3 regions of the Martelella mangrovi genome follow, and region 3 is predicted to be linked to each of the others. Evidence: predicted binding sites of a transcription regulator. Region 3 holds the regulator's gene; each other region holds the start of a gene.

Region 1 (4,148 bases), on a different contig from region 3:
GAAAGCCGGTTTGTGGCATCGGCGGCGGCGTTGATGCCGAGCATGGAAGCTGAGAGGTCGGCCGGCAAGGGTGGGGAAACCCAGTCGGTGCCGTCGAAAATGCGCAAGGCGCTGTCTGCGGCAAACCAGGCAGACCAGCCGGTGACCGGTGTGATGAACTGCCAGTAGCCGTCCTGAAAGATCGCAATCGCACCGGCATGTCCCGCCCATTCGCCGGTCGGCGCCTCCGTGACCAGATGGCAGGTTCCGTCATCGGGGCTTGCAGGCGGTGCAGTGCCGGCGCTGAGAACCGTGAGATGGACGATTGCATCGAGCCGCTGAAGCGCCTCGTTGTGTGTGACGTGTTTCTGGGCCTGTGCGGGCAGTATGAAGGGAAGGCCGATCCTGGCCGTCTGATCCGACATGTTACACTCCTGTTGCGGGCCTGTGGCCTGATGGCTCAAGCCTAGCGCCGTCGGAGTGCGCGGGGAAAAAGGTGGGCGATGCGCCCTATGCCGCGGTATTAACGCGTTCGGCCGCAGAGACCCGGTAGGCAATGGCCTCGCCGATATGCACCCGGCCGACTGTTGCCTTGCCGTCGAGATCGGCGATGGTGCGGGCAACCTTCAGCACGCGGTGATAACCACGGGCGGAAAATCGCATCTTCTCGGCTGCTTCCCGCAAAAGTGCCAGCCCGGGCGCATCGGGTTCAGCAAGCTTCTCGATCACATTGGCCGAACAGCGGGCATTGACGGTGGCCGGATCGCTTCCGAGCGCCGCAAAGCGTTCGCGCTGGGCCTGACGGGCCCGGGCCACGCGGTTTGCCACGGCGGCGCTTGTCTCGCCGGTGGCGCTGGCGCCGATGAGATCCATGGCGCTGACGGCCGGGACGTCGATCCGGATATCGATCCGGTCCATCATCGGCCCGGAGATGCGCGCCTGATAATCGGCGGCGCAACGCGGTCCCCGCGCGCAGCTATGGCCGGGCTCACCCGCCATGCCGCAGCGGCAGGGATTCATGGCAGCGACGAGCTGGAAGGCGGCCGGGTAGGAAACCCGGTGGTTGGCGCGCGCAATCACACACTCACCACTCTCCAGCGGCTGGCGCAGCGCATCGAGCACCTGCGGCGAAAATTCCGGCAGTTCGTCGAGAAACAGGACGCCGTGATGGGCAAGTGATGCTTCCCCCGGTCGCGCCTTTATACCACCGCCGACGAGTGACGCCATGCTGGCGGAGTGATGCGGCGCGCGGAAAGGCCGGCGGTCGGACAGGCGTCCGCCGGAAAGCTTGCCCGCAATCGAATGCACCATCGACATGTCCAGAAGTTCCTGCGGTAACAGCGGCGGCAGGATCGAAGGAAGACGCGCGGCCAGCATTGATTTGCCCGATCCCGGCGGGCCGACCATCAGCAGGTTGTGGCCACCGGCGGCCGCCACTTCGAGTGCGCGCTTGGCGCTTTCCTGTCCCTTGATTTCGGCAAGGTCCGGCAGGTTTCGGGCGCTGGCGCGGACGGCTGGGGCCGGGCGCGAAAGAACCTGTGTGCCCTTGAAATGATTGGCGATCGCAATCAGGCTTTTCGGTGCCAGAACATCGATATCGCTTCCGGCCCATGCGGCTTCCGGGCCACAATCGGCCGGGCATATCAGCCCCTTGTCCTGTGCGTTTGCGGTTATGGCGGCCGGTAGCGCACCGGCGACGGCGGCAATCGTGCCGTCGAGATTGAGTTCGCCGATGACGACGTAACCGGTCAGCGCATCCGCCGGCACGGCGCCAAGGGTTGCCATCAGCCCCAGCGCAATGGCGAGATCGAAATGCGAACCCTCCTTCGGCAGGTCAGCAGGCGCGAGGTTGACGGTCACCCGTTTGGGCGGCAGGGCAAGGCCGGTGGCATGAAGGGCGGCCTGCACCCGCTCACGGCTTTCGGCGACCGCCTTGTCGGGCAGGCCGACGATCTGCATGCCGATCTTGCCCGGCGCCACCATCACCTGAACATCGACCGGAACCCCCTCGATCCCCTGAAATGCAACCGTCTGTATTCTCGACACCATGACAAGCCCCGCTCCGATCGGTGTTCGCTGAAAACGACATTCCGTCAAACCTTTTGGTTGTAAAGATTCCACAATGCGCGCATTAATGCAAGAACAAAAGAGGAACTTATCGGAGCGCAGGATATGTCAATGTCATTGGGGATGGACATTTGCCGTGTTCGCACCGTAAACGATTCGAAACACAGACTTGCCGGCAAGATAAGGCGGAGATTGAAATGGGACTGACAACCGAAGAACAGATCCTGATCGAACAGCGGATAACCAATGGCGCGAAATCGGCGGCTGCGGCCTATCTGCTCTGGTTTTTCGTCGGCTGGGCCGGCGCTCACCGGTTTTATCTCGGTCGGCCCGGCACGGCCGTCACCATGCTGCTGCTGAATGTCGTCGGCTGGCTGACACTGGTTTTCTTTATCGGTTTTCTGTTTCTGGCCATTTTCGGCATCTGGTGGCTGGTCGACCTGTTCCTGATCTCCGGCATGATCGAAGCCCAGAAGAACGAACTGCGCACCTCACTCACGCAGCAGGCGCTGGTCGGGCAGACGAAATAGCGTCTCACTCAGCTGCGCTTTTTCTCGATCGCGTCCCACATCAGCGCTGAAATATCCGCGCCGCCGAATTTCTGCACTTCGCGGATGCCGGTGGGCGAGGTGACGTTGATCTCGGTCATGTAGTCGCCGATGACGTCGATGCCGACCAGGATGAAGCCGCGTTCCTTCAGCGCCGGGCCGATGCGGTCGCAGATTTCCTTCTCGCGCGCCGTCAGCTCGGAGGGTTCCGCGCGGCCGCCGACATGCATGTTGGAGCGGCTGTCGGTTTCGGCCGGCACGCGGTTGATCGCGCCAGCGAATTCGCCATCAACGAGGATGATGCGCTTGTCGCCCTTGCGCACGGCCGGCAGGTAGGCCTGGGCGATATAGGGCTCGCGGAACATCTGCGCGAACATTTCCAGAAGCGAGGTGAAATTGCGGTCGTCGCGGGTGGAGTGGAACACGCCGGCGCCGCCGTTTCCGTAAAGCGGCTTCAGGATGATGTCGCCCATTTCCTCGCGGAACCGCGCAATCTCGCCTTCGTCCTTGGTAATCAGCGTCGGCGGCATCAGGTCGGCGAATTCGGTGACGAAAATCTTTTCCGGCGAATTGCGCACCCAGGCCGGATCGTTGACCACCAGCGTCTTCGGGTGGATGCGCTCCAAAAGATGGGTGGAGGTGATATAGGCCATGTCGAAGGGCGGGTCCTGGCGCAGCAGCACCACATCCATGGTCGAAAGGTCGACGCGTTCGGCCGCACCGAGCGTATAATGGTCGCCCTCGACATCGCGCAGCGTCATCGGCTCGACGGCGGCGAAGACCTTGCCGTCGCGCAGGCTCAGCCGGTCGGGCGTGTAGTGAAACAGGTTATAACCCCGGTTCTGGGCTTCCAGACACATGGCGAAGGTCGAATCGCCTGCAATCTTGACGGTGGAGATATGGTCCATCTGGACAGCGACGTTTTTGATTGCGGCCATGAAACTGGAGCCCCCGATATGGTTTGAAGCGCCACGATATGTAGTCATCGCGGTGCTGCTTGGCAATCGTTCCCGATCAGGAGCGGACGCCGGCGACAGTGCAGATCAGCAGGTCGTGGTCCGACAGGGGCTTGCCGTCGGCATCAAGGGCGTCGATGACGCGGCTTTCGGAAATGTCCAGCCCACGGGACAGAAACCAGTCGAGCTTCATCTGCTTCGGGCGCTCCTCCGAGATCAGGCTCGGCCGTGTTGTCATCCGGTCCGCTGGTCCGCCGTGGCGCTCATAGCCCTTGTCTGCGGCAAGCGAAAACAGTGTCTCGACGTCCGGGTCGCCACCGCTGCGGTTGACGGTGTTGAGATCGCCACCGATCAGCACCGGAAGGCCGGAAAAATGCCAGTCGACAAGCGCGAAGATATCGGCCATCTGCCGTTCGCGAAGCGCAATGTCGCCATGGCTTTCCAGATGGGTCGACAGCGCGACGAGGGGCCCTTGCGCCGTTTCGATCTGCGCACCGATGGCCATGCGCGCGCCGATGCGCGGCTGGTCCTTGTCGCGGCTGAACCAGATCGGATCGCCGGAAAGCGGCAGCATGAACGGGCTGACCAGCGGTGTGCG
Region 2 (4,148 bases), on a different contig from region 3:
TTGAAGGCAGGCATGGATGTCTTCCTCTTTCGGTTGGAAGTGCCGGGAGGCCGGCGCTTCTGGATTGGCTTGCCGGCAGCGGGCTTTTCGAGGCTCCGGCGTGCCGGTCTTGTTATCGGGTGCGGAGCGCACCGCCAAAAACATCTTGGGCGCAACGATTTCTATTCAAAAACAGGGCAAGCGGCAATGACAGAGGTCAGAAAAGCACGTCGGCGTGAATGGTCTTTACGAGGATTGCCGCTCTAGCGCCTGAACTTGAGAAAAAGCCGGGCAAAGCGTGCCCGAATTGCACGGAAAACAAGCGGTGTATTGTCGTCTTCCGGTTCGCGCCAGACACCGATGGACATGACATTATGCGCCTCATCGGCCTCGCGCACGATCAGCGAGAGCGGCCCCAGATGCAACCTGTCGGCGATATGTGGCTTGCCGCCCAGACGTTCCTTGATGAAATCGGCAATCCGCGTTTCCTCCGATCCGGCAGGAATGGCGACGGTCGGTTCGATGGCGCGCAATTCGCCAAGCGGCCGGTCCGGCATCAGGACTTCCGTGCCCAGCAGCGATTCCTCACCGCTGCCGTCGATCGTATCGGGATCTGCGAAAAGCCGGTCCAGCAGATAGGACATGCCCGGCACCACGAAGAGGTAGAGATAGTCTCCTGCCTTCAGATCGCCGGCATAGAAATAGCGCATCGATAATCCGTCGCGAACCACGAGCGAGGGGATGGCCCAGCGCGGAATGAGTGCGCCTTCGAGGACCGGAGCACCTTCGGCAAGGCGATAAACCAGAAGCTCGTGCTTGGCGTTGCCGGGCAGGTCGACCTCCACCGTTTCCAGCGCGCCGCTTGCCCTGGGCCGCACCAGATCCAGAAACCGGGCGACCGGCGCCAGCATCCAGCCCTGCAGGATAAGCGACACCAGCACCATGACGAAGACGATGTTGAAGAACAGTCCGGCATTTTCCAGCCCGTAGATTGCCGGCAGAATGGCCAGCAGGATCGAGGCGGCACCACGCAGGCCGATCCAGGCGATGAAATTCGTTTCGCGCGGACGGTAATCGAAAAGGAACAGGCAAAGCCAGACGGCGACAGGCCGGGCAACGAACACCAGAAACAGCGCCAGCGCCAATGCCGGCAGAAAGATTTCGGGAAATCTGTGCGGTGTGGCCAGAAGGCCGAGCAGCAGGAACATGATGATCTGGGCAAGCCAGGTCATGCCTTCCTGAAACCGCCTGATGGCCCCTGAAAAGCGTACTCGTCTGTTGCCCGCGATCAGGCCGGCGATGTAGACGGCCATGAACCCGCTTCCGCCCGCAGCCCCCGTCGCCGAAAACACCAGAAGGGCAACCGTGAGCACGAGGATCGGCGCAAGCCCCCGGTTCAGCCCGAAGGAGTTTGCGATCAGGATCGTCAACATGCCGCCACCAATACCGAACAGCAGCCCGAACCCGATTTCGCGCAGGAAATGGAGGACCATGTCCAGCGTTTCCTCCGCCCCCGACCCCTGAACGGAGAGCATGGAGACCAGCGTCATGGTGAGGAAGATCGCCATCGGATCATTGATGCCGGATTCGACTTCAAGCGTCGAACTGACCTTGTCGACGACGTGAATGCCGCCGATCCGCATCAGGAAGAACACGGCGGCCGCATCCGTGGAGGCGACGATTGCGCCGAGCAGAAAACCTTCAAGCAGGGAGAAGTCGAGAATGACCGCTGCGGCCACGGCGACAAGCGCTGCGGTGATGAGAACACCCGCGGTGGCAAGAAGCACAGCCGGCGCCGCGATGCGTCTGAATGTCTTGAACGCAGTGCCGAAACCGCTGTCGAACAGGATGACCGCAAGCGCCAGAGAGCCGACATAAAAGGTCAGTGCATCATTGCTGAATTCGATGCCGAAGCCATCGGTGCCGGCCAGCAGGCCGACGCCAAGAAACAGCAACAGCAAGGGGGCCCCGAAACGAAACGCCAGAGCGCTCGAAAGCGCGGCGAGCAGGACGAGTGCGGAGAAAATCATCACCGCGAGGTAAAAAGTCGTCAATCGTCTTCCCTTCCATCCGGCGGTATTGGTCCCACCGGCCCCGCACCCGTCCAAATCTTTTGATTTTCTGGGCTAGGTAGTGCGTGGGCGCAGCCATTTAAAGTCTCCACTATTGGAAGGCTGTGTGTCTGTACATGCATGGCTGCATGAGAATGTTTTTGTTTTGTTCACTTTTCTCTGGAAGCCTGACGACAAGGCAGATAGGGTAATTGCATGGAAAAGACGATTCGTATTCTCGGTATTGATCCGGGCCTCAGACGCACCGGCTGGGGCGTGATCGAGACGCTCGGCAATTCTCTGAAGTTCATCGCCTCAGGCACGGTTACCACGGATGGCCAGATGGATCTTGCCTCGCGTCTCAGGCAGCTGCATGACGGGCTTACGGAGGTCGTGCATGGCTACACGCCGGATGAATCGGCCGTCGAGCAGACCTTCGTGAACAAGGATGCGGTGGCCACGCTGAAGCTTGGTCAGGCGCGCGGCATCGCGCTTCTGGTGCCCTCGCTTGCCGGTCTTCATGTTGCCGAATATGCGCCGAATGCGGTGAAAAAGGCGGTCATCGGTGTCGGCCACGGCGACAAGGAACAGATCCACATGATGCTGAAGGTGCTGATGCCGAAGGTTCAGTTCAAGGGCAGCGACGCGGCCGACGCGCTGGCGATCGCCATCTGCCATGCGCATAATCGTGGCGCAAACCGGATGATGAAGGCGGCTCTGGCCGGATAAGGAACACTCTGCATGATCGGCAAGTTGAAGGGCGTGATTGACGAGATCGGCGACGACCATGTGCTCGTCGATGTCCATGGCGTCTGCTATGTGGCGTTCTGTTCGACGCGCACGCTTTCGCGCATTGGCTCGCCCGGCGAGGCGGTGACACTGGTGATCGAAACCTTCGTGCGCGAGGACCAACTGAAGCTTTACGGTTTCATCAGTGCGGAGGAACGCGGCTGGTTCAACCTGCTGCAAAGCGTGCAGGGGGTCGGGGCCCGTGTGGCGCTTGCTATCCTGTCAACGCTGTCGGCAGGCGAGATTGCCAACGCGGTGGCGCTTGGCGACAAGGCGGCGGTTTCGCGCGCGCCGGGCGTCGGGCCGAAGGTCGCCACCCGGATCGTCACGGAGCTGAAGAACAAGGTTCCTGCCGGGCTTTCGATGGGCGACAGCGAAGGCGTCGCCTTCCGTCAGGAGGTCGGCGAGGGGGCGGCGCCTGCCGCAGTCAGCGACGCGATTTCGGCATTGTCCAATCTCGGCTATTCACGCGATCAGGCCGCCGGCGCGGTCTCTGCCGCGCTGAAAAACGCGGGCGAGGGCGCCGACAGCGCCGTCCTTATCCGTCTGGGCCTGAAAGAATTGGCGACTTGATACCTGTTCTCTATGCTGGTGCGGGACAAGCTGGAAAATTTGGCAGTATGACGAATTATGAATGATGACAATCGCCTGATATCGCCCGAGTCCCGTGCCGAGGACATCGATGCTGCCATGCGGCCGCAGACGCTGGATGATTTTACCGGCCAGGCGGAGGCGCGGGCCAATCTGAAAATCTTCATCGAGGCAGCCAAACGGCGCGGTGAGGCGCTGGACCATGTTCTGTTCGTCGGCCCGCCAGGGCTGGGCAAGACCACGCTGGCGCAGATCATGGCCAAGGAACTCGGCGTCAATTTCCGCGCCACATCCGGCCCGGTGATCGCCAAGGCCGGTGATCTGGCCGCACTCTTGACCAATCTGGAAGAGCGCGATGTTCTGTTTATCGACGAAATCCACCGGCTGAACCCGGCCGTGGAGGAAATCCTCTATCCGGCGATGGAGGATTTTCAGCTCGACCTGATCATCGGCGAGGGGCCGGCGGCGCGATCGGTCAAGATCGATCTGTCTAAGTTCACGCTCGTGGCTGCCACCACCCGGCTCGGCCTGTTGACGACCCCGCTGAGGGACCGGTTCGGCATTCCCGTGCGGCTGAATTTTTACACGGTGGAGGAGCTGGAATCGATCATTCGCCGCGGCGCGCGGCTGATGGGCCTTGGCATGAGCGATGACGGTGCGCGCGAGATTGCCCGGCGCGCCCGCGGCACGCCGCGGATCGCCGGCAGGCTGCTGCGCCGTGTGCGCGATTTCGCCGAG
Region 3 (4,148 bases):
GTGATGCTCGACTCACCGGTGACGACCCATGTTACCGGCGTGGTCGATGCCCGCGAGCCGACCGAAAACGGCTGGCGTTATGTGGTGCGCGTCATCGCCACCGACGATCCGGTGATCCACCGTCCACCTGAGCGTGTCACCCTTGTTGCCCGCGGCAAATCGCCGCCGGTCGACATCGGCGGTGCATTCACCGGCCTTGCCCGGCTTTCACCGCCTTCCGGACCGGCTCTGCCGGGCCTCGTCGATTTCGGTTTTCTTTCCTATTTCGACGGGATCGGCGCAGTGGGGTTCTTCTATGGCGCGCCAGACGCGGTTCCGGGTGATCTTCATACGCGGGAGACAAGCCGCCCTCAGTCCATTGGCCTGTTCATGCGCCACAGGGTCGAAAGCCTGCGCGATACGATTGCCGGGCGCATTCGCGCTGTCCTGCCAGACGAATCGGGGGCTTTCGCCAATGCGATCATCACCGGGCAGCGTCGCGCCATGAATGATGACACGCTGGACGCGCTGCGCAATGCCGGCCTTGCCCATGTCATCGCCATTTCGGGGCTGCACATGGCGCTCGCCGCCGGTATCTTCTTTTCAAGCCTGCGTCTTTTTCTGTCTTTTTCGCCAAAGGCGGCAGAGGCGATCGCCACCAAGAAGCTTGCCGCTATGGCCGCGATCGGGGCTGCCGGGTTCTATCTTGCGATTTCGGGCATGCAGGTCTCGGCGCAGCGCGCTTTCATCATGTTGGCGATCATGCTGCTTGCCGCCGTTGCCGACCGTCCGGCCATCAGTATGCGCAATGTCGCTCTTGCGGGGTTTGTCATCCTCGCGGTTTCGCCGTCGGAAGCTGTCGGCCCCGGCATGCAGATGTCGTTTGCCGCAACACTGGCGCTGATTGCGGGCTACAGCTTCTGGCAGCGTCGCGAATATGCTCGCCCGGCGTCGATGCCGGCCGGCACAGTGATCCGCATCGTCATGCTGGGTGCTTTCGGTATTGTGTTGACCGCACTGATCGGTGGGCTTTCGACAGCGCCGATTGCCATGGCGCATTTTCAGCGGATTGCCGGCTACGGTCTGCTCGGCAATCTGCTCGCCATGCCGATTGTCACCTTTCTGGTCATGCCCTCCGGCCTGCTGGCCATGCTGGCAATGCCGCTTAACCTGCACGGCCCCTTTCTTCTGGCCATGGGCTGGGGGCTCGACCGGGTGATTGCCATTGCGGAATGGGTCGATGGTCTTGGTGGCGCGCTCGATACCAGTGCGATGCCCCGCGGATTTCTGCTGCTTTTCCTTGTCGGGTTCATGCTGCTGGTTCTGCTGCGCACCCGTCTCAGGCTTGTCGGACTGGTGCCGATGGCAATTGCCTTTGCCTTGCCCGCCTTTTCTCAAGGCGACCGGTCGCCGCTTCTGCTTGTCTCCGAAGACGGTGCATTGGTTGCGATCGTCACCGGTGATACAGCCGCGCTCAGCAAGCGCCGTCCGCCTTCCTTCATCTTCGATCAGTGGCAGAGCGCACTTGCCATCAGCGCCACACGGCCGCCGAGCGAAACCGAAAGCAACGCTGCGATACTGAAAGACGCGGACCGGTTCGACCGCCTGGATGCTGGACAAATCACCAATGCAAGCACCGCCCTTGCCGAGGATATAAAGGCCGCGCGGACGCAATCCGGTATGTTCATCTGTGAAAAGAGCGAATGGTGTGTGGCATCGCTTCCCGGCAGCGGCCTGACCGTCGCACAAATATTCCGGCCCGCGCTCGTAGGCCCTGCCTGCGATCACGCAGACATCATTGTCAGCGTTTACCGGCCCGGTTTTCAGGCGTGCCGTTCGCCTGGTTTTCTCATCACACCAGCACTGCGCCGCCAAACCGGCACCTTGCAGTTTACTGTCCAAGATACCGATGGTTCAAAATCAAGAAATGGTAACACCACGTCCTCAGAGCCTAACCCGACCGGCTCCTGTGTGAGAACCCACGTTTCCGTCACGCCCGCCATTACGGCAGTAAAACGTCAATGGAACCAACACCGCCTCTATAACTGGCGTTCCGATTCGTATGCCGATCCTGTCAGCCTGCCGAAAACCCTCGATTTCTTCAGTGGTAGCGGCGGATCAGGCCGACAAGCTTGCCCTGAACCTTGACCTGATCGGCAGCAAATATCCGGGTTTCATAGGCCGGATTGGCGGCTTCCAGCGCAATCGACGCGCCCTTGCGGCGGAAGCGCTTCAGTGTCGCTTCCTCGTCATTCACCAGCGCCACGACAATATCGCCCGGGGCGGCCGTGTTGATATTGCGGATGACCACCGTGTCACCGTCGAATATCCCGGCTTCGATCATCGAATCGCCCTTAACTTCCAGCGCATAATGTTCGCCGGTTCCCAGCATCTCGGCCGGAACCGCAATTGCGTGGGTGTTTTCCTGTATGGCCGAGATCGGAACACCGGCTGCAATCCGCCCCATGACGGGGATATCGGTCGAGCCGCTGTCATTTCCGGCAGCCGGTGTTTTGCTTTCGGCAGGCGTCTTGCCGAGGCTGCCTTCAATCACGCTCGGTGAGAAACCGCGGCGCGGCGGCTGAGAGCCAAGGCTTTCCGGCATGCGCAGAATTTCAAGCGCGCGCGCCCTGTTGGGAAGCCGGCGAATGAAGCCGCGTTCCTCCAGCGCCGTGATCAATCGGTGAATGCCCGATTTGGACGCCAGATCCAGGGCTTCCTTCATTTCATCGAAAGACGGGGGAATGCCTGTCTCCTTCATCCGTTCATGGATGAAATACAGCAGTTCCTGTTGTTTACGAGTCAGCATTTGCAGCCCCTTGCCTTCGAAACAAATACAGAACGTTTATATCTGTTCTATCTGTGTTCCGCAAGCTGGAAATAGCAGAGCGGCCTCGATTGCGGTCAATGGAGGCATGAAGGCGGGCGGAAAGGGGTGAGTTAGAAAGTGTTGTTTCAATTTCGAAAGGAGAAAATTCTCGGCAAACAATGGTGAGCGCGCAGGGGTTCGAACCCTGGACCTACTGATTAAAAGTCAGTTGCTCTACCAGCTGAGCTACGCGCTCCCGAGCCCGGCGCCTGTTGAAGGGCCAGCGGAAAGTGGGCGGAACATAGAAAGGGTCTTGCAGAAGGTCAACCCGGAAATTCGGCTCCAAGGCGACAATTTGATGTCGGGGGCGATGCGCGGAAAGGTGATTGGAATTCAACGCCGCTGTGGTTTAAGGAACCGGCAGTTTACGGTCCGCCTTTCAGGCGGTTATCTGCTGGTGCCGGACGCGCTTTCGCCAACGGCCGAGTGACAAGAGGATTTCAGGTGTCGATCGGTGATATTTCCCTGTTGACGGCGCTTCTTGCCGGTGCGCTTTCGTTTCTCTCACCCTGCGTTTTGCCGCTGGTGCCGCCTTATCTTTGCTACATGGCGGGCATTTCGATCGATCAGTTCAGGGGAGACACCTCCGTCCGCCCGGCGCGTGTATTGTTGCCGGCGCTGTTCTTTACGCTCGGCTTTGCGACGATTTTCGTGGCGCTCGGGGCAGGGGCCTCGTCCATCGGTCAGTTGTTGCGTCAATATATCGATATTCTGGCCAAGGTCGGCGGTGTGATCATCATCATCATGGGGCTGAACTTCCTTGGTGTGCTGAAAATCCCCTTCCTGTCGCGTGAGGCGCGGTTTCATGGCGGCGGCAAGCCGGCGAGCATGTCCGGCGCCTATGTCATGGGGCTGGCCTTTGCTTTCGGCTGGACGCCCTGCATCGGACCGGTTCTGGGGGCCATTCTCGCTGTCGCGGCCACGCGCGATACGGTTTCCAACGGCGCGGTGCTGCTGGCGATCTATTCGCTTGGCCTTGCCGTGCCGTTCTGGATTGCCGCGCTTTTTTCCGGCGCCTTCATGCGCTTCCTGTCGCGGTTCCGCAAACATCTGGGCACGATTGAAAAAATCATGGGCGTGCTGCTGATTCTCACCGGCCTTGCCTTTCTTTTCGGCTTTATTGCCGATATGGCGATCTGGTTCCAGCAGACCTTTCCCGTTCTATCGCAGATCGGCTAGGGCCTGCGAAGCCCGGGTTTTGCGCCATGTCAGACATTCTAGGGCTTCTCTTTCCGTTCTTCGGACTGATTGCCGCAGGCTTTATCGCCGCCAGGCTCATCCGGCAGCCGGAATCCGGTCT

Evidence for each region. The regulator LexA, encoded in region 3, represses DNA repair genes until DNA is damaged. The targets are predictions, from matches to a motif close to TGTTCNNNNTGTGTTCNG.
Region 1: the regulator LexA is predicted to act here: its motif matches at 2,118-2,135, upstream of ABID12_RS07295 (YifB family Mg chelatase-like AAA ATPase).
Region 2: the regulator LexA is predicted to act here: its motif matches at 2,187-2,204, upstream of ruvC (crossover junction endodeoxyribonuclease RuvC).

Annotation. Positions count from the first base shown of each region.
Region 1 is NZ_JBEPLY010000004.1:87,101-91,248, reverse strand. It holds gene ABID12_RS07300 (DUF2793 domain-containing protein) at 1-404, opposite strand, end outside; gene ABID12_RS07295 (YifB family Mg chelatase-like AAA ATPase) at 490-2,028, opposite strand; gene ABID12_RS07290 (TM2 domain-containing protein) at 2,244-2,576, shown strand; gene gshB (glutathione synthase) at 2,585-3,532, opposite strand; gene ABID12_RS07280 (endonuclease/exonuclease/phosphatase family protein) at 3,609-4,148, opposite strand, start outside.
Region 2 is NZ_JBEPLY010000014.1:4,259-8,406, forward strand. It holds gene ABID12_RS17105 (phosphoglycerate kinase) at 1-14, opposite strand, end outside; gene ABID12_RS17110 (potassium/proton antiporter) at 243-2,033, opposite strand; gene ruvC (crossover junction endodeoxyribonuclease RuvC) at 2,247-2,759, shown strand; gene ruvA (Holliday junction branch migration protein RuvA) at 2,772-3,392, shown strand; gene ruvB (Holliday junction branch migration DNA helicase RuvB) at 3,450-4,148, shown strand, end outside.
Region 3 is NZ_JBEPLY010000005.1:113,819-117,966, forward strand. It holds gene ABID12_RS09470 (ComEC/Rec2 family competence protein) at 1-2,127, shown strand, start outside; gene lexA (transcriptional repressor LexA) at 2,081-2,788, opposite strand; tRNA gene ABID12_RS09480 (tRNA-Lys) at 2,969-3,044, opposite strand; gene ABID12_RS09485 (hypothetical protein) at 3,102-3,278, shown strand; gene ABID12_RS09490 (cytochrome c biogenesis CcdA family protein) at 3,293-4,027, shown strand; gene ABID12_RS09495 (AEC family transporter) at 4,054-4,148, shown strand, end outside.